One region of the Paraburkholderia sp. CNPSo 3281 genome, then DNA from elsewhere that is predicted to be linked to it. Evidence: predicted binding sites of a transcription regulator. Region 1 holds the regulator's gene; the other holds the start of a gene.
What was found. Region 1 encodes LexA, which represses DNA repair genes until DNA is damaged. Its sites were predicted from a motif close to ACTGTATNNNNATACAGT; they were not measured.
Positions count from the first base shown of each region.

Region 2: imuA (translesion DNA synthesis-associated protein ImuA) is a predicted target of LexA. The motif match lies at 4,849-4,866, and genes of this name have one in related genera.

Region 1 covers NZ_JAMBPS010000016.1:90,472-106,502, reverse strand. Annotated here, with positions in the region: gene M3I56_RS18165 (sulfate/molybdate ABC transporter ATP-binding protein) at 22-1,080, opposite strand; gene cysW (sulfate ABC transporter permease subunit CysW) at 1,083-2,051, opposite strand; gene cysT (sulfate ABC transporter permease subunit CysT) at 2,048-2,947, opposite strand; gene M3I56_RS18150 (sulfate ABC transporter substrate-binding protein) at 3,073-4,131, opposite strand; gene lexA (transcriptional repressor LexA) at 4,424-5,074, shown strand; gene M3I56_RS18140 (hypothetical protein) at 5,140-5,517, shown strand; gene M3I56_RS18135 (DUF2939 domain-containing protein) at 5,608-6,297, shown strand; gene M3I56_RS18130 (universal stress protein) at 6,359-6,829, opposite strand; gene nodI (nodulation factor ABC transporter ATP-binding protein NodI) at 7,150-8,064, shown strand; gene M3I56_RS18120 (ABC transporter permease) at 8,123-8,959, shown strand; gene M3I56_RS18115 (hypothetical protein) at 8,978-9,400, opposite strand; gene M3I56_RS18110 (permease) at 9,505-10,566, opposite strand; gene M3I56_RS18105 (NADP(H)-dependent aldo-keto reductase) at 10,724-11,776, opposite strand; gene M3I56_RS18100 (hypothetical protein) at 11,961-12,203, shown strand; gene M3I56_RS18095 (hypothetical protein) at 12,331-12,603, opposite strand; gene dusA (tRNA dihydrouridine(20/20a) synthase DusA) at 13,020-14,021, shown strand; tRNA gene M3I56_RS18085 (tRNA-His) at 14,111-14,186, shown strand; gene M3I56_RS18080 (DnaJ C-terminal domain-containing protein) at 14,269-15,195, shown strand; gene M3I56_RS18075 (DUF6566 family protein) at 15,192-15,440, opposite strand; gene M3I56_RS18070 (molybdopterin-binding protein) at 15,541-15,756, opposite strand; gene M3I56_RS18065 (ATP-binding cassette domain-containing protein) at 15,809-16,031, opposite strand, start outside.
Region 2 covers NZ_JAMBPS010000014.1:25,298-41,328, forward strand. Annotated here, with positions in the region: gene M3I56_RS16415 (error-prone DNA polymerase) at 1-2,366, opposite strand, end outside; gene M3I56_RS16420 (DNA polymerase Y family protein) at 2,401-3,999, opposite strand; gene imuA (translesion DNA synthesis-associated protein ImuA) at 3,908-4,765, opposite strand; gene M3I56_RS16430 (NAD(P)/FAD-dependent oxidoreductase) at 5,060-6,682, opposite strand; tRNA gene M3I56_RS16435 (tRNA-Pro) at 6,855-6,931, opposite strand; gene sixA (phosphohistidine phosphatase SixA) at 7,095-7,559, shown strand; gene M3I56_RS16445 (GNAT family N-acetyltransferase) at 7,777-8,595, shown strand; gene ppx (exopolyphosphatase) at 8,711-10,312, opposite strand; gene M3I56_RS16455 (hypothetical protein) at 10,212-10,415, shown strand; gene ppk1 (polyphosphate kinase 1) at 10,527-12,590, shown strand; gene phoR (phosphate regulon sensor histidine kinase PhoR) at 12,672-13,985, opposite strand; gene phoB (phosphate regulon transcriptional regulator PhoB) at 14,118-14,819, opposite strand; gene phoU (phosphate signaling complex protein PhoU) at 14,850-15,554, opposite strand; gene pstB (phosphate ABC transporter ATP-binding protein PstB) at 15,574-16,031, opposite strand, start outside.

The DNA of each region.
Region 1 (16,031 bases):
TCGATGTGAGCACTGTAACGCTCATTGCGCCGGAAATACGCGCAGCCCGCGCGGCACCGCCGTCACGCCCTCGCCCACTGCGAGGCCCAGCGCGCGCCACGACTCGCGGTCGAGCTCGGCTTCGAGCGCGCCGCCCGTGCGGCTTTCCAGCTCCACGCGCACCGAACCGCCCAGCGTCACCACGCGGCGCACGTCGACCACGATGCCGTCGCGATGATCGCTCGCTTCGCGGTGCAGCACGAGGTCGTGCGGCCGCACGTAGGCGAGCGCCGGGCCTTCGAAGCTCGCGTGCACCGAGATCGGCTGCGCCGCGCCCTCGGCGACGAAACCGCGCGCATCCACGTTGCCGCGCAGCCGGTTCGCGGCGCCGAGGAATTCGTAGACAAAGGCGGTCTGCGGATGATCATAGACGTCCTGCGGGCTGCCCACCTGCTCCACGTGCCCATGATTCATCACGACGATGCGATCGGCCACCTCGAGCGCTTCCTCCTGGTCGTGCGTGACGAAGATGGTCGAGATGTGCAGATCGTCGTGCAGGCGGCGCAGCCACGAGCGCAGCTCCTTGCGCACCTTGGCGTCGAGCGCGCCGAACGGTTCGTCGAGCAGCAGCACCTTCGGCTCCACGGCGAGCGCGCGCGCAAGCGCGATGCGCTGACGCTGCCCGCCCGAAAGCTCGGACGGATAGCGCTGCGCGAGCCAGTCGAGCTGCACGAGCTTGAGCAGCTCATGCACCTTCTCGCGAATCACGGCCTCCGAGGGCCGCTCGCTGCGCGGCTTCACGCGCAGGCCGAACGCCACGTTCTCGAACACCGTCGTGTGGCGGAACAACGCGTAATGCTGGAACACGAAGCCCACCTGGCGCTCGCGCGCGCCCACCTCACCCACGTCCTGGCCTTGCAGCACGACCTGGCCCGCGTCGGCGTATTCGAGGCCCGCGATCACGCGCAGCAGCGTGGTCTTGCCACAACCGGAAGGTCCGAGCAGCGCAACCAGTTCGCCGGGCGGAAAGTCGAGCGAGACGTTGTCGAGGGCGGTGAAGTCGCCGAAGCGCTTGTGCAGATTGCTGACGGTGATGCCCATGTTTACTGCTCCCCTACTTGAATCGGTTGGCGCACGGCGCGAGGCGCTGCGCGTTGTGAAACATGTTGCACGGCCACGGGTTGCGGGCCCGCATAGGCGGGAATCTCATCCGCGCCGCGCAGTTCCGACGAAAGGCGGCGCTCCGCGAGCAGCTTCAGGCCGAGCGTGACGAGCGCGAGCAACGCGAGCAGCGATGCCACGGCAAACGCCGCCGCGAAGTTGTACTCGTTGTAAAGAATCTCGACGTGCAGCGGCATCGTGTCGGTCTGGCCGCGAATATGGCCCGACACCACCGAAACCGCGCCGAACTCGCCCATGGCGCGCGCGTTGCAGAGAATCACGCCGTACAGCAAACCCCAGCGGATATTGGGCAGCGTCACGCGGCGGAACATCTGCCAGCCCGAGGCGCCCAGCACGTGGGCGGCCTCTTCTTCGTCGTTGCCCTGCGCCTGCATCAGCGGAATCAGCTCGCGTGCGACGAACGGGAACGTCACGAAGATCGTGGCGAGCACGATGCCCGGCACCGCGAAGATGATCTGCACGTTGTGGTCTTCGAGCCACGGCCCGAGCCAGCCCTGCGCGCCGAACAGCAGCACGTAAATGAGACCCGAAATCACGGGCGAAACCGAAAACGGCAGGTCGATCAGCGTGGTGAGCAGCGCCTTGCCGCGAAACTCGAACTTCGCGATCGCCCACGAAGCCGCGAGGCCGAAAGCCAGATTCAACGGCACCGCGATCGCCGCGGTGATGAGCGTGAGCTTGATCGCGGCGAGCGCGTCGGGATCGACGAGCGACGTGAAGTAGAAGCCGATTCCCTTCGACAGCGCCTGCCAGAACACGGCGACGAGCGGCACCACGAGAAACAGCGCGAGAAACGCGAGCGCGATGCCGATCAGGAGCCAGCGCACCCACGCTGCTTCGGTGACCGGGTCCGGCCGGCGCGTGCTTCGTTGTTGCGGCAGCGGGCTCATTGCGCACCTCCCGCGACGGTTGCGCCCACCACGGCATTCGGCGCGCTGCCGGCCGTTACACCCCGGCTCGTGCGGCGTTGCAAATACCACTGCAGTGAATTGATGAGGAGCAGCATGACGAACGACACGCAGAGCATCATCACGGCGAGCGCCGTTGCGCCCGCGTAGTCGTATTGTTCGAGCTTCGTGATGATGAGCAGCGACGTGATCTCCGACTTCATCGGCACGTTGCCGGCGATGAAGATGACCGAGCCGTACTCGCCCAGCGCGCGCGCGAATGCGAGCGCGAAGCCGGTGAGGAGCGCCGGCAGTACCGCGGGCAGCACGACACGGCGGAACGTGAGCCAGCGCGAGGCGCCGAGGCACGCGGCGGCCTCTTCCTGTTCGCGCTCGAAGTCCTCGAGTACCGGCTGCACCGTGCGCACGACGAACGGCAAGCCGATGAAGGTCAGCGCCACGAGCACGCCGAGCGGCGTGAAGGCGATCTTGAGACCGAGCGGCTGCAGGAACTGGCCGATCCAGCCATTGCCCGCATACACGGCGGCGAGCGAAATGCCCGCCACGGAAGTCGGCAGCGCGAACGGCAGATCGACGAGCGCATCGATCACCCGTTTGAACGGAAACGTATAGCGCACCAGCACCCATGCGAGCAGGAAGCCGAATACGGCATTGATCAACGCCGCGCCGAGCGCGGCGGTGAACGTGAGCCGGTACGACGCGATCACGCGCGGCGACCACACTGCGCGCACGAACTGGTTCCAGTCGAGTGTCGCCGTCTTGAGAAAGGTGGCGGCGAGCGGAATGAGCACCACGAGGCTCAGGTAAGCCACGGTGATGCCAAGCGTCAAGCCGAATCCGGGCAGCGCACTAGGCTTGCGGAATCTAAACGTGGTCATGCTCATCATCCAGACATGGGTTGCGCGCTTCCTGTATTCAAAGCGGCGCCGAAAAGCGCGCCCGTAGGCGCGCTTCGTTGTTATCCGGTCACGTCGCTATGCGGACCGCTTGCTGCTTGACAGCTTTACTGCGGTTGATAGATCGAATCGAACACGCCGCCATCCGCGAAATGCGTCTTCTGCGCGTTGGGCCAGCCGCCGAAGGTGTCGTCGACCGTGTAGAGCTTGAGCTTCGGAAACTTCGCCGTGAGCGCCGCCGGGACCTTGTCCGAACGCGGACGGTAGAAGTTCTTCGCGGCGATCTCCTGGCCCTCTTCGCTATAGAGGAACTGCAGGTAGGCCTCAGCCTCCTTGCGCGTGCCCTTCTTGTCGACCACCTTGTCCACCACGGCCACCGGCGGCTCAGCCAGAATGCTCACCGAAGGCACGACGATCTCGAACTTGTCCGGGCCGAATTCCTTGAGCGAGAGAAATGCTTCGTTCTCCCATGCAATCAGCACATCGCCGATGCCGCGCTGCACGAAGCTCGTCGTGGCGCCTCGTGCGCCCGAGTCGAGCACGCCCGCGTTCTTGTAGAGCTTCGAGACGAAGTCCTTCGCCTTCTGCTCGTTGCCGCCCGGCTGGTGCAGCGCATACGCCCACGCCGCGAGATAGTTCCAGCGCGCGCCGCCCGAGGTCTTCGGATTCGGCGTGACGATCGAGACACCCGGCTTGGTCAGATCATCCCAGTCCTTGATGTGCTTCGGGTTGCCCTTGCGTACGAGGAACACGATGGTCGACGTGTACGGCGACGCGTTGTCGGGCAGGCGCTTTTGCCAGTCCTTCGCGACGATGCCCTTGTTGGCGAGCGCGTCGATGTCCCATGCCAGCGCGAGCGTCACGACGTCGGCTTGCAGGCCGTCGAGCACCGAGCGCGCCTGTGCACCCGAGCCGCCATGCGACTGCTTGATGGTGAGCGTTTCGCCCGTCTTCGCCTTCCACTGCTTGATGAAGGCTTCGTTGATGTCCTGGTACAGTTCGCGCGTCGGATCGTAGGAGACATTGAGCAGCGATGTATCCGCGTGAGCAGCCACCGGCGCCATGGCCGCCATCGTCGCGACGCCGACGAGCGGCGCAACGCCGATCACCAGTTTTGCCGCCAGTGTTTTCAGCCAGCCCGCGCGCCCCGTATGTGTCGTGCCCATCTATCTGTTCTCCGTTCTCGTGTGTGCTCGTTTGCGCCCATTGGTGAAGTGCAGCGAACGATGGAGGCCAGTCTAGCGATCTGCTTACATTATTAAAAATGATGTTTTTTCATTTTTTAATACGCAAAAGTGGTAAGGACAGAGGAAGTCGCTGCTGGAGCGCGGTTTCATCCGCGCAAACGCGGGAAAGCGGCCTGATGGCAACGCTCAGTCGACGAACTTCAAGTAACACTTGAAAAGTGGCGAGTACTGTATAAAAATACAGTTACCTGTTCAAACATACAGTGGCGCCATGACCAAACTCACCGCACGACAGCAGCAGGTTTTCGATCTGGTTCGCCGGGCCATCGAGCGCACGGGCTTCCCGCCCACGCGCGCCGAGATCGCGGCGGAACTCGGCTTCAGCTCGGCGAACTCCGCGGAGGAGCATCTGCGCGCGCTGGCGCGCAAGGGCGTGATCGAACTGGCTGCGGGCGCCTCGCGCGGCATCCGCCTCATGCCGGGGCCCGACGACCTGCCGCATCAGTTCACGCTTCCGCACGCGAGCATCATGCAGCTCTCGCTGCCGCTCGTTGGCCGCGTCGCAGCGGGTAGCCCGATCCTCGCGCAGGAGCACATCTCGCAGAACTACATGTGCGACCCGGCGCTCTTCTCGAGCCGACCCGACTACCTCTTGAAGGTGCGCGGCCTTTCCATGCGCGACGCCGGCATCCTCGACGGCGACCTGCTCGCCGTGCAGAAGAAGGCCGAAGCGAAAGACGGCCAGATCATCGTGGCGCGTCTTGGCGACGACGTCACCGTGAAGCGCCTGAAGCGCCGTCCGAACGGGCTCGAGCTGATCGCCGAGAACCCCGATTACGACAATATTTTTGTCGAGGCCGGCAGCGCGGAATTCGCGCTCGAAGGCATCGCGGTTGGGCTGATCCGCCCCACCGAATTCTGAGCAATCCGTCTGCGCGCAGTTTGCACATTGTTTGCGCACCCTCTGCGCACTACCTGGAGAGAGTCATGGAACGTCTTGCCCGCTTGCTGCCCTTCCGCCAATTCGGCCGTCTTCGCCATCTCCGTGGTATCGCCTCGTGCGCGGTCCGCGAAGTCCGCGATTCGGCTACCGCACTGAGCGGCTCGCTCTTCGAAGACTCGCCAGAGATGGTGGCGGCCAGCACGGCCGACCTGCCGGTGCTGCCCTCGGCCCAGCCAGCGTTTGCGCGCGTGTCGCTCAACAGCACGCTCAACACCGAACAGCCCATGCGCCGCGCGCCCGTGCGCGTCTATCAGGGTCCGTCGCGGCTCATCCTCGTCGGCACGGTTGACGCGGTTTGCCGCGCGATCGACCGCTGCATCGCCGAGCAGCACAGCGACCTGCCGGCTGCACTCGCGAAGTAAGCCGCAACGCTGCTCAAATGTGAGAAGAGGTTACAGGCGGGATCGTTTGGCCTGGTTTGCGGTCAACACCGTGTCTAAACGATTTGCCCTATGCCGATGACGGAATCTCTCTCGACCCCGCGTAAGACCCAAGGCTGGAAAAAGCCGGTCGCAATCACGGTTGCGCTCACCATGGTGGTTGCCGCGATCGGCTACGCCTATGCGTCGCCCTATATCGCGGTGAAACACATGAAAGCCGCCGCCGACGCGCGTGACGCCGTCGCGCTCAACGAGTACGTCGATTACCCTGCACTGCGCCTGAGCCTGAAACAGCAGGTTGGCGGGATGCTGCAGCGGCGCGTCGAGGGGCAGCACAGCAGCAATCCGCTGCTGATCCTCGGCGCCGTGATTGGCGCGGCATTGATTAGTCCGCTCGTGGATGCCTACGCCACACCGGAAGGCGTGGCCGCCCTGCTCGATGGCATGCCGCCGACGGGCAAGCCCGGCGACCGGCCGCACGCGCCGCCGCCAGCAGAATCCGGCGCGCCATCCACGCAATCGGCAGAACCAGCTCAATCGGCACCCGCACCCGCCGCGCCACCTGCTCCGGCGGCATCCGGCAACCCCGCGCCCGAAGCTCGGCCGGTGACCACGGCCGGCTATCGCGGCCTCAATGAGTTCGCGCTCACGTGGGACCGCGGCAATACGGGCGAGCACTACGCCGCCATCCTGCAGCGTCACGGGATCTTCTCGTGGAAGCTCTCGGCGGTCGAGCTAAACGAAGGAAACGTCTCGAACTGAGACAGTTCGGAAGTGACAGCGGAGCCAGGCCGGTTCTGTGCGAACCGGCCTGCTTGATCCCTTACGCGGCGGCTTGCTGCTTCTTTTCCTCAGCCGCCGACGAACACGCCACGAGAATGCTGCACGATACGCGGTCGAGCAGCGGCGTGTTGCCCGCGCCCATCCACCAGCGCGAGAGCCCCGTGCGGCAACGGTGGCCCACCACCACGAGGTCGGCATTCAGCTCGTTGGCCAGATTCGCGATTTCGTCGATCGGATGACCGAACGCGAAGTGCCCCTGGGCGCGCACGCCACGCTCGGTTAGCCAGTCCACGCCTTCCTGAAGAATCTCGCGCGCCGTTTCCTCGAAGCGGCCGCAGGCCACGTCGGTCAGCAGGCCGGCGCTCTGGGCGATCGTCGAACGCATGTCGACGACCGAGAGCAGGTGCGTCTCAGCCTGCAGATCGAGCGCAAGGTCGGCGCCGCAGCGCAGTGCCTTGCGGCCTTCGCGCGAGCCGTCGTAACAGAGCAGAATTTTTTTATAGCTCGCCATGATCGCTTCTCCCCGCCCGCGTGATTTGCAGGCTGTGCGATTCTCATGATGGTGCGCCGCAATTCCACACGCAAGGGCTGGAAAACGCCAGGTGTGCATCGAAAAACGCCAGATGTGCCCCGAACGGCGCACGCATCTTGTGCACTGGCGAATGATTGCCGCGACATGCATTTGCCCGCGCATCGTCAAACCGCCTCGAAGCGAGGCCCCACCCGCCAGGCAGCAATGCACTAAAATGGGCCGCCTTGTTTCGTGCGATTTTCCGTTCGATGCTTCGATCGACTCGCGCGATGCCCGTTCGACTCACGTTCAACCGGTCCATGCCCGCACCCGCCATCGAATTCGAGCAGGTCATCAAACATTACGGAGACAGGGCGGTCGTCAACGGCCTGTCGTTCGACGTTCTTCCCGGCGAGTGCTTCGGACTGCTCGGTCCGAACGGCGCGGGAAAAACCACGACGCTGCGCATGCTGCTCGGCATCGTTTCGCCCGATGCCGGGCGCATCAGCCTGTGCGGCGAGCCGGTGCCGGCGCGTGCGCGCCACGCCCGCCAGCGCGTGGGGGTGGTGCCGCAGTTCGACAATCTCGACCCCGACTTCACCGTGCGCGAGAATTTGCTCGTGTTCGGCCGCTACTTCGGCTTGTCCGCGCGTGAAACGCGCGATCTCGTCGCGCCGCTGCTCGAATTCGCGCGCCTCGAAAGCAAGGCCGACGCACGCGTGGGCGAACTCTCCGGCGGCATGCGCCGTCGTCTCACGCTCGCGCGCGCGCTGGTGAACGACCCCGACGTGCTCGTGATGGACGAGCCCACCACGGGCCTCGATCCGCAGGCGCGGCATCTGATCTGGGAGCGGCTACGCTCGCTGCTCGCGCGCGGCAAGACGATTCTGCTCACCACGCATTTCATGGAGGAGGCCGAACGGCTTTGCAATCGCGTCTGCGTGATCGAGGAAGGCCGCAAGATCGCCGAGGGCGCGCCCAAGGCGCTGATCGAATCGGAAATCGGCTGCGATGTGATCGAGGTGTACGGACCGGACCCGGTCGCGTTGCGCGACGAACTCGCGGCCGATGCGAAGCGCACGGAGATCAGCGGCGAGACGCTGTTCTGCTATGTGGACGACCCCGCGCCCGTTCATGCGAAGCTGCGCCATCGTTCCGATTTGCGCTACCTGCACCGGCCCGCGAATCTCGAAGACGTGTTCCTGCGGCTCACGGGCCGCGAGATGCAGGATTAACTGCGGCAGGATTAACTGCGGCAAGATTAACGGCGGCGGACGAATCGCCAAGGACACCATGCAGACACGCACCAACAACCCGACGCCCTCGCGCCCCGAGCATGCGAGCGTGCGCGAGTCGCGCGCCGCGCTGCCTTCGAACGCCACGCACTGGATGGCCGTGTGGCGACGCAACTATCTGGTCTGGCGCAAGCTCGCCCTCGCGTCGATGTTCGGCAATCTCGCCGATCCGATGATTTATCTGTTCGGTCTCGGCTTCGGGCTCGGGCTGATGGTGGGGCACGTCGACGGCGTCTCGTACATCGCGTTTCTCGCGGCGGGCACGGTGTCGTCTTCGGTGATGATGTCGGCGAGCTTCGAGTCGATGTACTCGGGCTTTTCGCGCATGCATGTGCAGCGCACGTGGGAAGCGATCATGCACACGCCGCTCACGCTCGGCGACGTCGTGCTCGGCGAAGTGATGTGGGCCGCGAGCAAGTCGATGCTCTCGGGCTTGGCGATTATGGTGGTGGCGGCCCTGCTCGGCTACGCGAGCTTTCCTTCCATGCTGCTCGCGCTGCCCGTGATCGCGCTCGCGGGCCTCGCGTTCGCGAGCTGCGCCATGATCGTCACCGCGCTCGCGCCGTCCTACGACTTCTTCATGTTTTATCAGACGCTCGTGCTCACGCCGATGCTGCTGCTCTCCGGCGTGTTCTTTCCGATTGCGCAACTGCCCGCGGCCGCGCAACACATCACGTTGATGCTGCCGCTCGCGCATGCCGTTGCGCTGATCCGCCCCGCCATGCTCGACCGGCCTGTCGAGCAGGCCGGCCTACACCTGCTGGTGCTCGCGATCTACGTGGTGGTGCCGTTCGCGATCGCTTCCGTGCTGTTCCGTCGGCGCATGATGCGCTGAAAGCGCACCGCGCGGCGTTCAGTCCTCGTCATCGCCCCAGGGAATATCGACGTCCGAAATGAACGCGACCGTCGCGAACGGGCCGCCTTCCTGGCGGCCGACCTTGCCGTCGGCGCGATGCCATTCCACGCGGAACATCGTCGATTGGGTCTGGGCGAGCAAACGCACCGTGCGGACCTCTTCGGGATCCGACTCCTCCACCGGGCCATCGAGCGAAACCAGCAGCGACTGCGGCCAGAGACCGTCGGCCGGGTCGTAAATGCGATCGCCGTCGGGAATCGAGGTATCCGCCTCGACGCCGATGGTGGCCGAAGCCTCGACGATCATCTTGCCGAGCGCGCGCAGCACCGCCGTGGCGCGGGCCGAATTGGCCTGGCGAATGGCGAGATCGCCGCGCGTGAGCGCCTGCTCGAGTTTCGGATTGGTTTTTTGCTTTGCCATGCTGGTTTTCGGGCCGCGGCCCGCTCCGTGGCGGACGGCGAACCGCCCGCGTATTACAAGAATGCCAACGCTGAGCGCATGGCGCCTGCCTCGTCCCGGCGTCCCTAGAAGCCGAGGGCCACCGCCGCTAGCCCGGCGGCGATGCCGAAGAACACCACCGTCGTGCCCACGACGGCAAGCATGCGCGGCCGGAACGAGCCCGCCAGCATCGCGAACGACGGCACGCTCACGGGCGGCAGCGTCATCAGCAGCGCGCCCGCGGGACCCACGCCCATGCCGAGCGCGAGCATCGCCTGGATGATGGGGACCTCGCCGGCCGTGGGAATCACGAACAGCATGCCGACCACGGCGAACGTGACGATCCAGCCAAGGCTGCTCGTGACTTCCGGGCCGATGTGCGGGAACAGCCATGCTCGCGCGGCGCCGAGCAACAGCACCAGCACGATGTATTCCGGCACCAGCCGCACGCCCATGCGCGCGAAGATACGCGCCCAGCGCACGAAGACGTTGCCGCCTTCGGCCTGCTGCTGGGCGAGTTGCGCGAGGCGGTCGTCGGCGGCGCGCGATTCCTCGGGTGTAACGAGCCGGTTGCAGACCCAGCCGAGGCCGAACACCATCAGCAGGCCCAGCGTGAGACGCAGCGCACTCCACTGCCAGCCGAGCACGAAGCCCATGAACACGAGCGTGGCGGGATTGAGCACCGAGTTGCCGAGCCAGAACGCGATCGCGCCGCCGGCCGACGCATTGCGCGCCCGCAGGCCCACGACCACGGGCGCGGCGCAGCAGGTGCACATCATGCCGGGCACCGCGAGCAGGCCGCCCGCCGCCACGCTGCCAAAGCCGCGCCGGCCGAGCACGCGCGCGACCCATTGCACGGGCAGCAGTGCCTGCACGCCGGAGCCGAGCAGCAGGCCGAGCACCATGGCCTGCCAGATCGCCCGGCCGTAGGCGAAGGCGTAATCGAGCGCAGCGGAGAACGAGGGGTCGGGGGCCGTGGCCGCGCCGCCCATCAGGATCGATTTGCCGATGGAGTGGGTTTCCTCGGCGGTGAATGCGCGGTGATAGTACGGAAACCACTTCACGTAGAAGAGGCCGGCCACCGCCAGCAAAATGAAAATGGGCCAGCCGTAAGACGGGGGCGATTGCGCTGGACGTGCGCTCGTCATTGTAAAAATTCTCCGGGATTGAGCGTATGGACGGCCGCCGGGCGGCGCATGCTGGATCGTAGTGTATGCCTTGCGAATCGCCAACGATTTTGCTACGTCGGCGTTCGCGCGGCGCCGCGCGGCCCGGCAAGGGACCGCGCGGTTTCCCGCTTTCCCTTTAAGGGGCCGGGTTAGGTTGCTGCTCGTGCAGCGCGTCGATCTGCGCGAGCAGTTCGGGGGTGAGCTTGACGTCGGCGCTGGCGATATTTTCCTTCAACTGCTCGAGCGAGGTCGCGCCGATCAGATTGCTGGTGAGGAACGGCCGGCTGTTGACGAACGCAAGCGCAAACTGCGCGGGCGTGTGGCCGTGTGCGCGGGCGAGTTCCACATAACGCGTCGTCGCGGCCACCGTTTCCGGCTTGCTGTAGCGCTTGAAGCGTTCGAACCGCGTGATGCGCGCGCCTTCCGGACGCGCCCCGCCCTCGTACTTGCCCGAAAGCCAGCCAAATGCGAGCGGCGAATATGCGAGCAGGCCCACGCCTTCACGGTGCGCGAATTCGGACAGGCCGCTTTCGAACGTGCGGTTGAGCAGGCTGTACGGATTCTGGATGCTGACGATGCGCGGCAGACCGAGCTTTTCGGCGGCGCGCAGGAACTGCGCAACGCCCCACGGCGTTTCGTTCGATACGCCGATATGGCGGATCTTGCCCGCCTTCACGAAATCGGCGAGCACGCTGAGCGTTTCCTCGATCGGCACCGTGTAGGCATCGTCGAGATACGGATACATGCTTCGGCCGAACGTCATCGTGCTGCGGTCGGGCCAGTGCAGTTGATACAGGTCGACGTAATCGGTCTGCAGGCGCTTCAGGCTGCCGTCGAGCGCTTCTGTCAGATTCTTGCGGTCGAACTGGTTCTGCGGCCCGCGAATGTGCTGCGGGTTGTGCGGCTGGCGAGCCGGGCCTGCAATTTTGGTGGCGAGCACGATGCGCTCGCGCGCCGCGCGATGCTGCGCGAGCCACGTCCCGATGAAGCGCTCGGTCTGTCCCTGCGTCTCCGGACGCGGCGGCACGGGGTACATTTCAGCAGCATCGATCAGCGTGACGCCCTGGTCGAGCGCGTAGTCGATCTGCTCGTGCGCCTCGCGCTCCGTGTTCTGCTCGCCCCACGTCATCGTGCCGAGCCCGATCAGGCTCACCTTGACGTCGGTATCGCCGAGTGTGCGGTATTCCATGGAAACGTTGTCCATCAGTTCGGTTGGGGAGCGCCGAAACTACCACGGCGCGGGAATTTTTTCAGGAGTTGCAGAATACGGCCGCATTCCTCCGCAAGCGGCCGCATGCGCCGCGGCCGGTCGTGACGCCGTTCGGCGGGAGACGTGCCAGAATCGGCACAGCCGCCTACGAGGAGAAATCGGCATGGAAAACCGACGCAGCTACGAATACATGGGTTTCGACATGACAGCCGGCGTGGACGGCGACCACGAAGCCGGCTTTTTCGTCTCGACGCAGATCATCCAGAGCCTCACGGACGCCGAAAACGCCAACGTGCCGGTCGACGGCATCGCCGCCGGCCGCTTTCCGACTCAGGACAACGCCTTCGATGCGGCCTTCGACCGTATTCGCGAGGCGATCGACAAGCGCGTGCGCGCCGCTTCCTGAGCGTCGCCCGAGGGACAAATTAGATCGGGCGCAGAAATGCAAAAAGCCGGACGTCGCAATGACATCCGGCTTTCGGGCCGTCCGTCTCGCGGGCGGCCCGGCAACGAAGCGGAAACTTCGGCGCGAGTTACTGGCCGAAGAAGACCGATTGCGGGCCCGTGGCCTTCGCGTGGCTGCCCGACTGCGAAGCCGAGCCGGCGACACCGCCGTAAGCCGTTTGCGCGCCTTGTTCCTGGACGCGTTCGGCGGCCACGGTCTGGACGCTCTGGCCACGCTGCGAAGCCGGCGCGCCGACGTCCGGGCGATAGAACGGTGCCGGGCCGTAGCCGCTGGCAAACGCCGGAGCGGCAACAGAAGCGGTAGCTGCGACCAGCAGCGCTGCGATGAGTTTGGTCTTCATGGTGAACTCCAATATCAGGTTCAGTTGCGGATCGGGAAGGCGCCGCGCCTGGGAGGTCAGTGCCCACGAGCTGCGTCAACGAAACTCAGTGTATACACCTACTATTGGAAAATAATCGCGATAATCCGAATTTACTATTCTCCGTTCCACAACAATCCCGTCAGGCAGTTCTGACGGGGCTGAGCGACGAACAGACCCTAAACACGCCCACAAAAGAATTTGCGCAACGCAGCAAATTCCACGCGGAATACATAACGCCGGTAGGGTTTTTCGGCCAAAAATGGGCTTTGGGCGCGCTTCCTGCGGAGATATCCGGCAAATTGGCGCAGTGCGCAAAGGGTACGAAGGGCCAGCCCGGTATGCGTTAAAATGCAAGGTCGTTCCACGCCAGCCGTTACTCATCGGTTTCCATCGCCATGTCCGCCAACCGTCAAGCCAGCCCCCGCCGCGTCTCCGTCGCGCCGATGATGGACTGGACCGATCGCCACTGCCGCTCGCTGCATCGCTTCATCTCCCGGCACACCTGGCTGTACACGGAGATGGTGACGACGGGCGCCCTCCTCCACGGCGACGTACCGCGCCATCTCGCGTTCACGCCGGCCGAGGCGCCGGTCGCGCTTCAACTGGGCGGCAGCGAACCCGTCGACCTCGCGCGCGCCGCGAAGCTCGGCGAACAGTGGGGCTACGACGAGATCAACCTGAACTGCGGCTGCCCGTCCGAGCGCGTGCAGCGCGGCGCGTTCGGTGCGTGCCTGATGAACGAACCGCAACTGGTGGCGGACTGTGTGAAGGCGATGCGCGATGTCGTATCCGTGCCCGTGACGGTCAAGCACCGCATCGGCGTGGATACGGTCGAGGACTATGCGTACGTGCGCGACTTTGTCGGCACGATTGCCGAAGCGGGCTGCGAGGTTTTCATCGTGCACGCGCGCAACGCGATCCTGAAGGGCTTGAGCCCGAAGGAGAACCGCGAGATCCCGCCGCTCAAGTACGACTACGCTTACCAGCTCAAACGCGACTTCCCGCAGCTCGAAATCATCATTAACGGCGGCATCAAGACGCTCGACGAAGTCGAGCAGCATCTGCAGCATGTCGATGGCGTGATGCTCGGCCGCGAGGCGTATCACAACCCCTACGTGCTCGCCGACGTCGATGCGCGCTTCTATGGCGCAACCGATGCTGCGCTCACGCGCGAGGAAGTGGAAGCGAGGCTCATCGACTACTGCGCGAGCGAAATCGCGCGCGGCACTTACCTGGGCGCGATCGTGCGCCATGCGCTGGGTCTGTACCGCGGCGTAGCCGGTGCGCGCGGCTGGCGCCGCATCCTCTCAGACAGCCGCAAGCTCGCGACAGCAGATCTCGCGATCTTCGACGAGGCCCGCGAATATCTGCGCGTTCCGGACGAAATTCTTGAATAAAGGGCTAGGCAAGCTAGCTTTGGTATGTATATAATCTTGCTTCTTGATTGACGCCGCTTTCGAAGCAGCGCTAGTTGAGGAAAACAGCGGTGGCTGTAGCTCAGTTGGTAGAGTCCAGGATTGTGATTCCTGTTGTCGTGGGTTCGAGTCCCATCAGCCACCCCAAAGAATTCAGCAGTGAACAAATGGGCCCGCACTGGTTGCGGGCTTTTTTGCGTCTGTGCACGAGAGACACCCGGGAACGCCTTTGAGTTTCGAGGAATACTACAGGCGGCTGCAACTGCCGGAGACTGCGTCGCCGGCAGAGATCAAGCGCGCCTACCGTCAACTGCGTGCCAAGTACCACCCCGACCGCAACAAGGGTCGCGAGGCGGCAGTCGAGCCGGTGTTCAAGCTCATCCAGGAAGCCTTCGAGATTCTGAGCGGCAGGCGCATCGCGCCGACGGCCAGAACAACTGGCGCCGCGAGTTCGGCCAGCAAGACGCGCAACGACGAAGCTGAACCGCGCCAGCGCCGCACGGCCCCGCCCATGCGCGGCGCCAACTGCCTCGTCGAGCTATTCGTGCCGCTCGACGTCGCGATCAACGGCGGCGGCGTTCAGGCCCACTACCCTGTCAAAGGTCCGTGCCCAGCCTGCGAACAGGAAGATCGCGGCGCGCTTTGCGAACAATGCCGTGGCACCGGCGTAAAGACGTCGCGCAAATCGGAAGCAGTCGAGATTCCTCGCGGAGCATGGGACGGTCAGCGTCTCGTGGTAGCCGGTGGCGGCCATCCCGGCGTGAACGGCGGCCCGCCCGGAGACGCGACTTTCTCGGTCTCCATCGTTTGCGGCCCGGGCTTCACGCGCAACGGGCTCGATCTCGCTTGCGAGCTTCCAATCGACATCATGACGGCCATATTGGGCGGCGGCGTTCAGGCAAGAGTCCTCGGCCGCACGTTCGAAGTGAAAATTCCGGCGAACGCGAATGCACGCACGCCAATCCGCCTGCCCGGTGTTGGACTCGCGGACCGCAACGGCGCACGCGGCAACCTTACGCTGCACCTGGTCCTCACGATGCCGGCCGCCGCCGCACATTTGACCAGCGCCGAGCGCCAGCAGCTTCGCGACATGTTCGCCGATGCAGAGCGCCGGGCGAGCCAGTCGGCTGGCGCGGGCTCCCAGGGCAAACGCTAGCGCGCCTGCATGCCGCGCGCATCGATCCACGCGCGCGCTGCTTCGAAGCCCGCTTCCGCGGCCGCGTGCTCGGTAGACCACAGGCGCGTGATATGCACGAGTTGCCAGTCCTCCACGACCGTATCGCCCTTCAGCACGCGATAGTGCGCCTTCACGCCCGTGAGCACCTGCTCGACCGCGACTTCGATGTCATAGTCCTTGTAGCGCTCCTGGTAGTCGCCCATGTCGATGCCCTTCGGCTCCATGCTCGCCTCTTTCGTCTTCCGCTGACGGTTCATGCTAGCACTTCCGGGCGCCGCGACGCGCGGGCGGCGCCGACGCGCGGGCACGCTTCGTATGCACGCTTCACAGGCGCGCGATCGACACCTCCGTCGACTTCACCAGCGCGACCACTTCCGAGCCCACCTTCAGCTCGAGTTCGTCGATCGAGCGCGTGGTGATGACCGAGGTGACGATGCCGAATGCCGTGTCGACATCGACTTCCGAAACGACGGGCCCGCGAATGATTTCCTTGATCTTGCCGCGAAACTGGTTGCGCACGTTGATGGCGGTAATGCTCATAAGTTCGACTCCGTGAGTTCGAGTATAAACAAGAGGATTCCTGATGAATGATTCAAGCCACTGCGCCCGATGGTCGTCCGGCGGCTTGCTGTGAACCGTGGCCGAGCACGCGCAGCAGCACGCGTTCCTCGAGCGCGGCGAAGCGTGCGTCGACGCGCGCCCGCGGGCGCTCGAGCGGCACGCGCTGATCGAGTGCGATGCGCCCGGCCTCGACGAGCAAAATACGGTCGCCCAGTGCGACGGCTTCGTGCACGTCGTGCGTCACCAGCAGCGCG
Region 2 (16,031 bases), on a different contig from region 1:
TGGCTTTCCGGAAAGCCGTAGTCGCCGAAACCCTCGATCTGCTTGCAGATGCGCTCGGCGAATTCCAGCGAGTAGCCCTTCTTGAGCATGCGCTTCGTGAGATCGGCCTGATACGGCCGCAGGTCTCCATCGCGCCGCCATGCGGCCATCGCGCGGCGCAGCTTGTCGGCTTCCTCGCCGGTGTAGTCGGCGGCGACCATCGCGAGATGCATCACCTGCTCCTGGAAGATCGGCACGCCGAGCGTGCGTTCGAGCACCGGGCGCAATTCTTCCTTCGCATATTCCACCGCCTCGTCGCCGTGCCGGCGCTTGAGGTACGGATGCACCATGTCGCCCTGGATCGGCCCCGGCCGCACGATCGCCACCTGGATCACGAGGTCGTAGTACGTGCGCGGCCGCAAACGCGGCAACATGCTCTGCTGCGCGCGCGACTCGATCTGGAACACGCCGACCGTATCGGCCCTGGCGCACATGCGATACACCGCCGGGTCCTCGACCGGAATGTCCTGCACGCGCATCTCGGGCAGCCCGCGCCTGAGCGCCACGAATTCAAGCGAGCGGCGGATCGCCGAGAGCATGCCGAGCGCGAGCACGTCCACTTTCAGCAGCCGCAGCGCGTCGATATCGTCCTTGTCCCACTCGATCACGTAGCGGTCCTTCATCGCCGCGTTTTCGATCGGCACGAGGCGCGAGAGCTTGTCGCGCGCGATCACGAAACCGCCCACGTGCTGCGAGAGATGGCGCGGAAAACCGCGCAGCTCGCGCGTGAGGCGGATGAGCTGCTGCGTGACGTGCGAGTCGGGCGAAAAGCCCGCTTCCTCCAGATGGCGCGCAATCGAATCGGGGCCGTCCCACCACTGATGCGCGCCCGAGAGTTTTTCGACGAGCGCACTGTCGAGGCCGAGCGCCTTGCCGACATCGCGCAACGCGCTGCGCGAGCGATAGGTGATGAGCGTCGCGGCCAGCGCGGCGCGGCGCGTGCCGTACTTGCGATAGATGTACTGAATGACCTCTTCGCGGCGCTGATGCTCGAAGTCGACATCGATGTCGGGCGGCTCGTTGCGCGCGCGAGAGAGAAAACGCGCCACGAGCATGTTCATGCGCACGGGGTCGATCTCCGTGATCTTCAGGCAGTAGCAGACCACCGAGTTCGCCGCCGAGCCCCGCCCCTGGCACAGGATCTTCTGATCGCGCGCGAAGCGGACGATGTCGTGCACCGTGAGGAAGTACTTCTCGTACTTCAGCTCGTCGATGAGCTCGAGCTCCTGTTCGATCTGATCCCGGCGCTTGTCGTTCAGGCCGTCGGGCCAGCGCTCCAGTGCGCCCTTCATCACGAGCTTGCGCAGCCACGACTGCGGCGTCTCGCCGGGCGGCACCAGTTCCTCGGGATATTCGTAGGCCAGCTCGCCGAGCGAAAACGTGCAGCGGCGCGCGACGTCGAGTGTCGCGTCGAGCGCCTCGCGCGAATAAATCGCGCCAAGCCGCACGCGCGAGCGCAGATGCCGCTCCGCATTCGCCTCCAGCGCGCGCCCGCACGAAGCGAGCGGCTTGCCGATACGGATCGCGCTCAGCGTATCCTGCAACGGCTTGCGCGAACGCGCGTGCATCAGCACGCCGCCCGCCGCGACGAGCGGCAGGCCGCTCTCCTGCGAGACGTGGCGCAGCACTTCGATCTGTGTGTCGTCGCCGCCGGTTTGCCAGAGTTCGAGCGCGAGCCAGGCGCGCTCGGCCGCGAACCCCGCGAGCCAGTGCGCGGCGCGCAGCGTTTGCGCGAGCGTGGCCGTGCGCTGCGGCACGAGCAGCAACACGCACTCGCGCAAGTGCTTCAGATGCTCGAAGCCCGTCCCGGGCTCGGTGAAATCGGCGGGATGCACGCGATAGCTGCCCTTTGCCGCCCGCGAGCGCGCAAGCGTGATCAGCTCGCAAAGATTGCCGTAGCCTTCGCGGGTCATGGCGAGCGCAACGATCGTGCAGAACGGTGCGCCATGTTCGTCGACGAGATTCAGCTCGCTGCCAGTGAGCAGGTGCAGCGACGGCTCGAACGGGCCCAGGGCCGCGGCGGCGGTATGGCCGCCGCGTTCGCGGGCCTCGCGCACGGCTTCGTCATACGCCTTCTTGCGCGCCTCGTCGTATTCGTTGAGCGCGCTCCAGGCGCGCACGACGCCCGCGAACGAGCATTCGTCGGTGATCGCGAGCGCGCGGTAGCCGTGGCGGATCGCCTGCTCGACCATCTCGCCCGGGCGCGACGCGCCGTGCAGGAAGGTGAAATTGGTCAGGCAGTGCAGCTCGGCGTAGTCAGGCAGCTGCGCGGCCCACTGCGCCGGCAACTGTGGAGGCGACGACGCGCCCGTCCCGCTGATCGACATGATTCCTGAAATCCGAAAGAACGACGAATAAGCGCTAGCCGAAAAGCCCTTGCAGATACCACTGCCCGCCAATGCGCTCGCGATACAGCCAGAACATGCGGCCCTGGTCGTCGGCGGCGACGTAGTAGTCGCGCCCGACGCCCTCGCCGTCCCACCAGCCGGACTCGATGCGCTCGGTCCGCGTGAGCGTCTTCAGCGGCCGTCGATAAACGGGCCGGTCGCCGCGCGTCGCGAGCTTGAGCGGCTTTTCGAGCAGCCACGCCGGGCGCGGCTGGGTCGGCAGCGGCACCTCGGGCAGGTCGAAGGCGCTTTGCACGGGCGCGCTCGCGCCGGCGTCCTGCTGCGGCTTGCCGGCCTTGCGCGGCTTGCGCGTACGCTTCGCGCCGCTCTCGCGGTAAGGCCGGGCCGACATCGCCAGTTCGGGCCGATGATCGTCCTCGATGAAAAGCTGCAGCACGTTCTGCTCGCCAAGCCGCGCGCCGATGCGTTCGAAGAGCTGCCCGAGCGACGCCTCGGCGGCCTCGGCCATCGGAAAGAGCGTGTCGGTGGGCGCCGCGTATTCGCTCACCTGCGAGGCGACGAGCGCAAGGCCGATCACGGGCGCGGCGAGCTCGGTCTGATTCAGGCGCTCGCGAAGCAGCCATAGCAGATGCTCGGCGTCGCGCGAAGGCGACGCCCAGGCGATCGTGAGGCTAGACGTGCGCGGCGCGTGACGCGAAGCCAGCTCGTGCTCCAGACGCAGCTCGAAGCCGCTCAACGCCGCGTGCTGCGCGGCCAGCCAGCCGGCCAGTTGCATCACGAGCCGGCGCGCGGCAAAGAGCAGCGCCTCGGCGCTCTCCACGCGCGCCTGCAATTCGAGCGACGCGTGAAACGACGGCGGCGCGGCGAACCAGACGCGCGGATCGGGCGCCTCGCCGCGCGCCTGCGCGAGCCAGCCGAGCACGCCGTCGCCGAAACGCCGCACGATGCCGTCGCGCGGCAACCTCCGCAAGTCGCCGAGCGTCGCGCAGCCGATCTGCGTGAGCGCGTGGTCGTGCTGCGCGGCGAACGGCGCAAGCGTGACCGGCAGCGAATCGAGCACGCGCGCGAGCGTCGTTGCCTTGAGCACGTGCCAGCGGCGCGACGAGCGCGTGACGTGCGCCTGCGCGAGCGTCCACGCCCCCCAAGCTGTGGGCGCACACGCCATACGCGCGGTGTGCCCGCAGCCGGCCACCGTCGCCGCGACCCTGGCGAGCAGCGCACGCACGCCGCCGAAAAGACGCAGGCCCGAGCCGACCTCGAGCAACAACGTGTGCGACGGCGCGAACGACACCTTGGGCGTATAGGCGAGCAACGCGAGCGCGAGCGCCTCGAACGCGCGGGTCTCGCGCGCCGGATCGGCTTCGAGCAGCACGAGCCCCGGCGCGAGCGCAAGCGCGTGCGAGCGCGTGTTGCCGGGCTCGACGCCTGAGCGCAGCGCGTCGAGATCGGCGATCAGGATGCGCGTGTGGTCGGCGAGCGCGTAGCAGCGCGGCGCACTGGCGACATCGGCATCGACGCTCTCAGGCAGGAGCGGCGTTGACGGCGCCGGCGGCATCAGAGGTCTGACGGCCTCCAGCGGCAACAACGGCAAGGTGACGGCGATCCACAGCATGATTGACCCCGGGCCACGGCATGACGACGGAGGCTGCGTCCGGCTGGGGCAGCACCGCGTCCTGCAGCGGCAATGTAATGACGAGTGGCTGGGCGGGCGGCGGCCCGCGGCGCTTGAAGATATCGACGGAGAGCGCGGCGAGCTGCATCCATTGGCGGCGATTCAGGTTCGTGTCATCGGGCGGCGGCACCGGCGCGCAGGTCATGCGCAGCGGCGCTGGCGACGACTGGTTGCGCGCGGCGAGCGGCCGCACGAGAAACGCGAGCGCCTGCGAATCCTGGGCGGCGACCTGCAGACGGCGCACGGCGTCGGCGCGCGCCTTCGTCTGCCAGAGCAGCACGGCGCCCATGCCTTCCTGCTTGAGCGCCTGCTCGGCCACCCAGGCGGCTTCGTCTTCGGCCGCGCGCACCCAGATCACGCGCTCGAGCGCGACCCCCCATGCCTTGAGCGCGCAGGCGTAGGGGCGCCACGGCGGCGCGACGAGCAACACGTGCCGGCCCGGCTGCGCGGTGAGCGCGCGCAACGCCGGCGCGACGAGCCGCATCTCGCCCACGCCGCCCTGCTCGACGAGCAGCTCGGTCAGGCTGCCCGCGGGCCAGCCGGCGCCGGGGAGCTGGGCGTCGAGCGTGGCGTGGCCGCTCGGCACCGTGCGCTCGCTGGCGCGCGCGAGCTGATCGCCTTGCCACACACGGCTTTGCAGCCGGGGGGGCAAGTGCGCGGCGAGTTGCGCGGTGGTCTGCGCAGTGATGTGGGCGGCTGCTGCCATGGTTCGTGGCCTGATTGATGGGAACGCTCCGCCCTGCCCGGCAAGAAATAGGGCATCGGCAGGAAGGAGGCGGCGCGCCTCCACCTGTATATTTATACAGTATTTTGAGAGATTGGAGGAGGCTGAAATTGGGGAATGGTCATTTTGCGATCCATTGCAAAATGCTGATCCACGCTCTTGCGCGATGGACCGGCCGCCGGACGCGTCGTGCTTACGTCCGGGGCAAACGCCGCTTGATACACACCGCCAGCCCGATGCGGGTGACGGCGATAAAGGGCGCGGATCTTGTTGCTATCAGGACGCGTGCGCCGACGTCAGATCGAGCGCCACGGCTTGCGCCACTTCGATGCCGTCGATGGCCGCCGAGTAGATACCACCGGCATACCCGGCGCCCTCGCCGGCCGGATACAGACCTTCGACGTTCATGCTCTGGTAATTGTCTTTGCGCCGAATCCGCAGCGGCGACGACGTGCGCGTCTCCACGCCGGTGAGCACGGCATCGTGCATCGCGAAGCCTGCGATCTTTTTGTCGATCTGAGGCAGGGCTTCGCGGATGGCTTCAATCACGTAGTCGGGCAGCGCGGTGCTGAGATCGGTCGGGTGCACACCCGGCTTGTAAGACGGCACCACGGAGCCCAGCGACGTCGACGGACGGCCGGCGATAAAGTCGCCCACCAGCTGGCCCGGCGCCTGGTAATTGCCGCCACCGAGTTCGAACGCCCGTTCTTCCCACTTGCGCTGGAAGGCGATGCCCGCGAGCGGGCCGCCCGGATAGTCCTCCGGCGTGATGCCGACGACGATGCCCGCATTCGCGTTGCGCTCGGCCCGCGAATACTGGCTCATGCCATTGGTGACCACGCGGCCGGGTTCGGAAGTCGCCGCGACCACCGTGCCGCCCGGACACATGCAGAAGCTATAGACCGCCCGTCCATTGTTGGCGTGATGCACCACCTTGTAGTCGGCCGCGCCGAGCTGCTTGTGGCCCGCGAACTTGCCGAAACGGCTGCGATCGATCAGCCCCTGCGGATGCTCGATGCGAAAGCCCAGCGAAAACGGCTTGGCTTCCATGAACACGCCGCGCTCGTGCAGCATCTGGAAGGTGTCGCGGGCGCTATGGCCGACGGCCAGCACGACGTGGTCGCACGGCAGCGTCTCGCCGTTCGAAAGCTTGAGCGCGCGCACCTTGCCCTGTTCGATTTCGATGTCTTCGACGCGGGTTTCGAAGCGCACTTCACCGCCCAGCTCGTGGATGGTGGCGCGCATTTTTTCCACCATGCTGACGAGACGGAACGTGCCGATGTGCGGCCGGCTCAGATACAGGATGTCTTCCGGCGCGCCCGCCTTGACGAACTCCTCGAGCACCTTGCGGCCGTAGTGGTGCGGATCCTTGATCTGGCTGTACAGCTTTCCGTCGGAAAACGTCCCGGCCCCGCCTTCGCCGAACTGCACGTTGGATTCGGGGTTGAGCACGGACTTGCGCCACAGCCCGAAGGTGTCCTTGGTGCGCTCTCGCACGGCCTTGCCGCGTTCGAGGATGATGGGACGAAAGCCCATCTGCGCGAGGATCAGTCCCGCGAACAGGCCGCACGGTCCCATGCCGATCACCACCGGACGCGGACGCGTCGAATGCTCGGGCGCCTTCGCAACAAAGCGGTAGGTCATGTCCGGCGTCACCCCGCAATGCGGCTGGCCGGCGATCCGCTTGAGCACGGCCGCTTCGTCCTTGACTTCGACGTCGACGATATAGGTCAGCTTGATATCCGAGCGCTTGCGTGCGTCGTGCGCACGGCGGAATACGGTGTAACGCACGAGCGCGTCCGCCGCTACGCCGAGATCCGCGAGGCGTCCCCGAATCGCGGCTTCAAGTTCGCTTTCGGCGTGGTCGAGGGGGAGTTTGACTTCGGATAAACGTAACATGGCTGCCAGGGTGCGATCGCCACGGGGATTGTGGCCGATCCATATTTTATAAGCTCGGCGGCTTTTCAAATGGAACGCAAGCCGTACGACGAAACGCGAGCGCGTATGACCCAACATGGGAGAAAAAGAAAAAGGGGCTACAGGCCAATGGCGTGTAACCCCTCGGTATTGCTGGTCGGAGCGATAGGATTCGAACCTACGACCCTCTGATCCCAAATCAGATGCGCTACCAGGCTGCGCTACGCTCCGACGAATCATCGATTGTATCGGCACTGATGCCATGCCGTCAAATCTGCGCGAACGATAGCGACGAAAAGAGATCCGCAGCACGTGCTTGCCGCACACCGGCGAGGCGTGCACCATGACAGCACACACAGCACGTGCATCCCATACCCCAAAAAAAGGAGACGCCATGCACCTCATCCTCTGGCGCCACGCCGAAGCCGAAGACATCGCCGCCAGCGACCTCTCCCGCCAGCTCACCACGCGCGGGCGCAAGCAGGCGCAGAACGTCGCGCGCTGGCTGCGCGCGCGCCTGCCCGAGGACGCCGTGATCCTCGCCAGCCCCGCCGCACGCACCATCCAGACCGCCGAGGCGCTGACCGACCAGTATCGCGTCGTGCGCGAACTCGCGCCCGATGCGAGCGTCGAGGAGGTGCTGACCGCCGTCGGCTGGCCCGAGGGCCTCGCGTCCACGGTCGTGGTGGTCGGCCATCAGCCCACGCTCGGCGAAGTCGCGGCGCGGCTGCTCTCGGGCGGCGCCGATTCGCGCAGCTGGGCCGTGAAGAAGGCCGGCGTGCTCTGGCTCGCGAGCCGCGAGCGCGACGGCGGCGACCAGGCCGTCCTGCACGCGGCCATCACGCCCGATCTCGTCTAGCCTTCCCCCCGCCTACGCCTGCCTCACCGGGCCGCGTGCATGCGGCCCCTACAACGATTCAAGCGCGCTTCAAACGCTCCCGCCGCCCCCGGCCTTCGGCAGCCGCGTCCGTCTGCCTTACACCACGTCATCGAATCGTCATTGCGTTTTCATGGAAACGTAACCGCGTATTACTACATTGCCGGAAAAGTTCTCTTACTTCCGACCAGGACGCCCCATGCGAGATATGCCGACGCCCACCCTGCCGTTCGCCTCGACGCTGTTCGAGTCGAACCGACGCTTGCCGCGTGCCGAAGAAACGGTCACCGCGCAGCATCGGCTGCAGGTGGCCTGGGCTCGCACCGACGAGGAACTGCGCGAAGCCCAGCGCCTGCGCTACCGCGTTTTCGCCGAAGAGATGGGCGCACGCCTGACCGGCCCCGCCGGCCTCGACGTCGACGCCTTCGACGCCTACTGCGACCACCTGCTCGTGCGCGACCTCGACACGCTCAAGGTCGTCGGCACCTACCGCGTGCTGCCGCCGCACCAGGCGGCGCGCATCGGCCGCCTCTATGCCGAAAGCGAATTCGACGTCTCGCGCCTCGCACATCTGCGCCCGAAAATGGTCGAGGTGGGCCGCTCGTGCGTGCACCCCGACTACCGCAGCGGCTCGGTCATCATGTCGCTGTGGGGCGGTCTGGGCGGCTATATGCAGCACAACGGCTACGAGACGATGCTCGGCTGCGCGAGCGTCGCCATGGCCGACGGTGGCCACTACGCAGCGAACCTGTACTGCGCGCTCGGCGCGAACGCGCTGACCGCGCCCGAATACCGCGCGTTCCCGCACACGCCGCTGCCCGTCGAGGAACTGCGCACCGGCACGCCCGCCGTGCCGCCGCCGCTCATCAAGGGCTACCTGCGCCTTGGCGCGAAGATCTGCGGTGCGCCCGCCTGGGACCCCGACTTCAACACCGCCGACTTCCTCACCCTCTTCCGGCTCTCGGAAATCAACGAACGTTACGCGCGCCACTTCCTCGGCGAAGCCGTCACGCGTTAAGGCCTCGCCCGCCCTTCAGTCGGCAAAAATCGGTGGGCAAAATCAGCGGACAAAAAAAGCCCGGCTCACAAACGAGCCGGGCTTTTTTATCGGCGAGACGCGCCGCGCGCGGCGCTCACTCCTCCGTATAGACCACGCGATACGGAATGCCGATCTTGCCCCATTCCGCCGCTTCCTGAACGAGGTTGTAATCGGTGAGCGGATTGTTCTGGACCCACGCATTGGGCAACAGCACTTCGTAGCCGTTGCCCTCCTCCTCGACCGTGATGTGCGGCAGGCCGACATCGGCGCGGCGGCGCGTCAGCAGCGCAGCGAGGCGCAGACAGAACAGCAGCGTCCATTCCACATCGCGCGTTTGCGAGAGCTTGCCGAGCTTGCCCACGTGGCCGAGCACGAGCGCGGCGAGGCGCGCCTGGTCGGTGCGCGAGAAGCCGGGCATGTCCGCGTTGCTGGCGATGTAGGCCGAATGCTTGTGGTACGCACTGTGCGAGATGGAAAGCCCGATTTCGTGCAGCGACGCCGCCCACGTGAGGAACATGCGGTTTTCTTCGCGGCGCTCCTCGTCGGGCTCCTCGAACTGATCGTAGAACTTCACGGCCAGCTCGCCAATGCGCCCCGCCTGCGCGCGATCCACGCCGTAGCGGCGCATGAAGCCCTCCACCGTGACCGTACGCATGTCCTCGTGCTGCGAGCGGCCCAGCAGGTCGTAGAGCACGCCCAGGCGCAGCGCGCCGTCCGTGGTATCGACATAGTCGATGCCGAGCTCCTCGAACACCGCGATCATGATCGAGAGGCCGCCCGCCAGCACCGGGATGCGGTCGGGCTTGAGCGCGACGAGCTTGAGCCGGTTGACGTTCTCGGCCTTGATGAGCGCGCGCTTCAGGCGCTCGAGGCCGCCGCGCGAAATGCCGTGCGTGATGCCGGGATCGTTGAAGCCGTTCGCCTCGACGAGTTCCGCGAGCGCGCGCGCCGTGCCCGACGAGCCGATCGCCTGGTCCCAGCCGGTCTTGCGGTAGTCGGCGGAAATGATCTGGATTTCGCGCGTGGCCGCGAGTTCGGCCTGGCGCATGGTGTACTCGTCGACGTTGCCCGAGGGGAAGAACTGGCGGCTATGGCTCACGCAGCCGATATAGAGGCTTTCCATGCGGATCGGCGTGTAGTGCGCGCCGATGATGAACTCGGTCGAGCCGCCGCCGATGTCCACCACGAAGCGCTTGCCCGCGCTCGCCGGCACCGAGTGCGCGGCGCCCGCATAGATGAGACGCGCTTCTTCGCGACCCGCGATCACTTCGATCGGGAAGCCGAGCGCGGCTTCCGCTTCGGTGAGGAACTCGCGCGAGTTCTTGGCGACACGCAGCGTATTGGTCGCCACCGCGCGCACCTGATCGGGATGAAAGTCGCGCAGGCGCTCGCCGAAGCGCTTGAGCGCATCCCAGCCGCGCACCTGCGAGGCGCGGTCGAGCAGTTTGTCCCTCGAGAGGCCGGCCGCGAGGCGCACCGGTTCGCGCAGCGCGTCCACCGGGTAGATCTGGCTGCCCGCGTCGGTTTCCTCGACGCGGCCTACGATCAGACGAAAGCTGTTCGAACCGAGATCGACGGCGGCAAGCAGTTGGGGGTTGGTGACCATCGAAGGGGCAGGCTCCATGCGTGCATACAGAGACGAACGCGCGGCCATGCGGGCTTGTTGCGCCGCCGCCGCGCTGTCCAAATGCGTCATTTTAAGCGTAGCCGACTTCACCATGTCGCTCCTCGCATTGGTCATGACCATGGGTACTTTTACCCAGGGTGCATCTTCGCAACGCGTCTTGTCGATTTCGTGAAAATGCGGCGTAAAATTTATGACACTTCGAATGTCACAATAAAGTCATATTACTGTGAGAATTTCCGAGCGTCCGTTCGAATCAATTCCTGACATTCCGTTTTCATTGCCGATGTCCATCCGCTATCCCCTACTCAATCGCGAACTGGGCATTCTGGGATTCAATGAGCGTGTGCTCGCACAGGCGTCCGATCCCGCTGTTCCTTTGCTGGAGCGCTTGCGCTTCATCTGTATCACCAGCAGCAACCTCGACGAATTCTTCGAAGTCCGTATGGCCGGGCTTCAGGAGCAGATGCGCGACAACCCGGGCGTGCTCTCGCCTGACGGCATGTCGCTGCAGCACGTGTACGACCTCGTGGTCGAGCGCGCGCAGCGTCTCGTGCATCGCCAGTACCGCATGCTGCACGACACCGTGCTACCCGCGCTCGAACAGGAAGGCATTTACTTCCACGGCACCGACGCATGGAACGAAGCGCAAACCGCCTGGGCGCGCAAATACTTCCTCGACGAACTGCTGCCCGTTCTCACGCCTATCGGGCTCGATCCCGCGCACCCGTTCCCGCGCGTGCTCAACAAGAGCCTGAACTTCGTGGTCGAACTCGAAGGCAAGGACGCCTTTGGGCGTCAAGCCGTCATGGGCATCGTGCAGGCGCCCCGCGCACTGCCGCGCCTCGTGCGTATGCCGCAGGAGCTTTCCGGCTTCCAGCACGGCTTCGTGCTGCTCGGCTCGCTCTTGCAGCGCTTCGTGGGCGAGCTGTTTCCAAGCCTCGTCGTGCGCAGCTGCAACCAGTTCCGCATCACGCGCAACAGTGAACTCTTCGTCGACGAAGACGAAATCACCAACCTGCGCGTGGCGCTGCAGGGCGAACTGCCCGCGCGGCACCTGGGCAATGCGGTGCGGCTCGAAGTGTCGGCGGAAACGCCCCCGCATCTCGTGAAGCGCCTGCTCGACGAAAGCGGTCTCGACGAAAAAGACTGCTATTTCGTCGATGGCCCCGTGAATCTCGTGCGGCTCATGCAGCTGCCCGAGATGGTCGATCGCCCCGACCTCAAGTTCGTGCCGCACGTGCCTGCCATTCCGCGGCGCATCGCCGCGAACAGCAACATGTTCGACGTGATCGATCAGGGCGACGTGCTCCTGCATCATCCGTATGAGAGCTTCCAGCCCGTGCTCGAACTGCTGCTGCAGGCCGCCAACGATCCGAACGTCCTCGCGATCAAGCAGACGATCTACCGCACCGGTACCGACTCGCCGCTCATGGACGCGCTCATGCAGGCCGCGCGCAACGGCAAGGAAGTGACGGTGGTGGTGGAGCTGCTCGCGCGCTTCGACGAAGAGACCAATATCAACTGGGCCGCGCAGCTCGAAGCCGTGGGCGCGCACGTGGTGTACGGCGTGGTGGGCCACAAGTGCCACGCCAAGATGATGCTGATCGTGCGCCGCGTGCCCGTGAACGGGCGCATGGCGCTGCGCCGCTACGTCCACCTGGGCACGGGGAACTACCATCCGCGCACGGCGCGCCTTTACACCGACTTCGGCCTCATGACCTCGGAGCCGAAGATGTGCGAGGACGTGCACCACGTCTTCCAGCAGCTCACGGGCATCGGCGGCGAGCTGCAGCTGCACGATCTGTGGCAGTCGCCGTTCACGCTGCATCCGAAGATGATCGAGGCGATCCGCAACGAAGCCGATGCCGCGCGCGCGGGCAAGAAGGCGCGCATCGTCGCGAAGATGAACGCGCTGCTCGAGCCGACCGTGATCGACGAGTTGTACGAAGCATCGCAAGCCGGCGTGAAGATCGACCTGATCATTCGTGGCGTGTGCTCGTTGCAGCCGGGTGTGCCCGGGCTCTCCGAGAACATCACGGTGCGCTCGATCGTCGGGCGCTTCCTCGAGCACCACCGCATCTATTACTTCTATGCGGGCGGCAAGGAAGACGTCTACCTGTCGAGCGCGGACTGGATGGATCGCAACCTGTTCCGCCGCGTCGAAGTGGCATTCCCGATTCACGACCGCAGGCTCAAGCGCCGCGTGATCGCCGAAGGGCTTTCCACCTTCCTCGGCGACAATCAATCGGCGTGGCTCATGCAAAGCGACGGCCACTATCGCCGCCGCCGGGCGGGCAAGGCCGTGCGCAATGCGCAGTTGAGCTTGCTGGCGAAGTTCTGTCCGTGATGCCTTGACGGCTCGATAACGCTGGACGCAAAAAAAAGCCGCTTCGAATGAAGCGGCTTTTTCAATTGCGGGGGCGTTTCGTTACACCGGCGCCGGCTGCCTTCTCGTCGTGCGCGCGGTCGGGAAGCGCACCGTGAACGTGCTGCCCCGCCCTTCCTCGCTCTTCACTTCGAGCGCGGCGTCGTGACGCTGCAGCACGTGCTTGACGATCGCAAGGCCCAGTCCCGTGCCGCCCGTGTCGCGCGAGCGGCTGCGATCCACGCGGTAGAAGCGCTCGGTCAGGCGTGGAATATCGGCGGCCGGAATGCCAAGGCCGCTGTCGGTGACCGCAAATACCGCGTTGCCGTGTTCCGCGCGCCAGGACAGATGCACCGTGCCGCCGTCCGGCGTGTAGCGCACCGCGTTGGTCGCCAGATTGCCGAGCGCGCTCATGATCTCGGTTTCGGAACCGGTGACGCTCAATCCATCGTCGAAATCGGCCGTGATGCGGTGATGCCCGCCCGAGAGGCTTTCGGCGTCCTCGCGCACGTGCCCGAGCACTGCGCGCATATCGACCATATGGTCGCCGGGCTGGCGCCCCTCGCCTTCGAGCTTGGCGAGCACGAGCAAATCGGTGACGATGTGGCGCATGCGCGAGGCCTGTTGCTCCATCAGCTCCAGGTAGCGGCTGCGCTCGGCTTCGCCAAGCGGCAGTTCGCGCATCGTCTCGAGGAAGCCCGAGAGCACCGTGATCGGCGTTTTCAGCTCGTGCGAGACGTTGGCCACGAAATCGCGCCGCATGGCGTCGGTGCGCTCGAGTTCCGTGATGTCCTGCGAAAGGATGAGCTTGCGGTTCTCGCCGTACGGAAACACCTGCACCGAGATCACGTTCTGACGCTTCGCGCCCATGCCGCGCATGATCAGCATGTCCTTGTAATCGTGCGAATTGAGATAGCGCACGAAGTCGGGCTGACGCACGAGATGCGTGATGTGCTGGCGCAGGTCGCGCTTGGCGTCGAGGCCGAAGTGGACTTCCGAGATCGCGTTGCACCACTCGATCTGGTCGTGGTCGTCGAGCATGGCGACGCCGTTGGGCGAAGCCTGGATCGCCTGGATGAAACGCGAGTGCTGCTGCTCCACCTGGCGCACCTGAGCGTGCCAGCGCTTCGCGAGCTTGTGCAGACGGTAGTAGATATCGCCCCAGATGCCGGGAGCGCTCGGCACTTCGCCGTAGACCGGCGCGTCGAGCAGGCGCCAGAGGCGCTGCTTGTGAAACGTGCTGAAGAGCATCTGCGCGAGCAGCGCCAGCACGGCGATGCTCAGCGCAATCTTGACGCCGAAAATCGCGCCAACACCCGCGCAAATGAGCGCGAGCAACACGATCGATACGAGGGAGCGCGCCCAGATGATGTTCATGTTCCTGCGATCGAAGATAAATACGGTCGGATGCGGGCACGCGACATCTAGTGACTACCGCGCGAGTACCGGCGGCAGTGAAACGACCCCGCCGCCCGGTGATTCACCCTGCGGCGCGGCCATGGATCCAGCTCAGGCGCTCTTGGCGAGACGGTAGCCGCTGCCGCGCACCGTTTCGATCATAGCATCGCACCCAGCCGGCTTGAGCGCGGCGCGCAGACGCTTGATATGCACGTCCACCGTGCGCTCTTCCACGAACACGTGATCGCCCCACACCTGGTCGAGCAGCTGCGTGCGGCTGTGCACACGCTCGGGATGCGTCATGAAGAAGTGCAGCAGGCGGAACTCGGTCGGGCCGAGATCGAGCTTGATTTCCGAGCCTTCGGCGGCGGCCGCCACGCGGTGCGTGGCCGGATCGAGCTTCAGACCGTTGATCGCCACCACGTCTTCCGTGAGTTGCGGCGCGCGGCGGCGCAGCACCGCCTTGATGCGCGCCATCAGCTCCTTGGGCGAGAACGGCTTCGTCACGTAGTCGTCAGCGCCGATTTCGAGGCCGAGCACCTTGTCCTGCTCGTCGCCGCGCGCGGTCAGCATGATGATCGGAATATGCTTCGTGCGCTCGTTGCTGCGCAGGTCGCGCGCGAAGTTCACACCCGACTTGCCCGGCAACATCCAGTCGAGCAGGATGAGATCGGGCAGCACGTCGCTGATCAGGTTCTGCGCCTGCTCCGCGTTGTAGGCGCGGATTGGGCAGTGGCCTGCGTGCTGCAGGTTCACCGAAATCAGCTCGGAAATGGCGGGCTCGTCTTCGATGACGAGAATGCTGCTAGGCATCGGCACCTCTTGACCTTGTTACCTGTTGAATTAGCTGAGTGCTTCGCGTTCGAGGGCGTCGCGCGACTTGTGGCGCACGTCGGTACCCTTCACGATGTAGATGATGAATTCCGCGATGTTCTTCGCGTGGTCGCCGATCCGCTCGATCGCCTTGGCGATGAACAGATAATCGAGGCCCACCGAAATCGTGCGCGGATCTTCCATCATGTAGCTCACGAGCTTGCGTACGAACGCACGGAATTCCTCGTCGATCGCCTTGTCGTCGCGCACGATCTGCGCGGCGGCCACGGTGTCGAGGCGCGCGAACGCGTCGAGTGCGCGGCGCAGGATCGACACGGCCATTTCGCCCGAGACCTTGATCTCTGCGATATTGACGGTGCGCGAAGCGCCGTCTTCCATCAGGCGCTTCGTGCGCTTGGCGATCTTCTCGGCTTCGTCGCCGGCGCGCTCGAGATTCGTGATGGTCTTCGAAATGGCGAGCACGAGGCGCAAGTCACGCGCGGCCGGCTGGCGGCGCGCGATGATGTTGCTGCACTCCTCGTCGATCTCGACTTCCATCGTGTTGAGGCGGTCTTCGGCGGCGATCACGCGTGCGGCGGCCTCGCTGTCGAAGTCGTTGAGCGCCTGCATTGCCGTGATGATCTGCGATTCGACGAGGCCGCCCATTTCGAGCACCTTCGACGAAATGAGGTTCAAATCGGCGTCGAACTGGCTGGACAAGTGTTTGTCGGACATGATTTGCTCCCTGCTCCGATTAGCCGAAGCGGCCGGTGATGTAGTCTTCCGTTTCCTTGCGGACCGGCTTGATGAAGATCTTTTCGGTGTCGCCGAACTCGATCAGTTCACCAAGGTACATATATGCAGTGTAGTCCGAGCAACGCGCGGCCTGCTGCATGTTATGGGTGACGATCACCACCGTGTAGTCGCTCTTGAGTTCCGCGATCAGCTCTTCAATACGGCCCGTGGAAATCGGGTCGAGCGCCGAGCACGGCTCGTCGAGCAGCAGCACTTCGGGGCGGATCGCAATGCCGCGCGCGATACACAGGCGCTGCTGCTGGCCGCCCGAGAGGCCGTAGCCGCTCTGGCCGAGCTTGTCCTTCACTTCGTTCCAGAGCGCGGCCTTGGTGAGCGCCCATTCCACGCGGTCATCCATTTCCGGGCGCGAGAGCTTCTCGAACATCTTCACGCCGAACGCGATGTTGTCGTAAATCG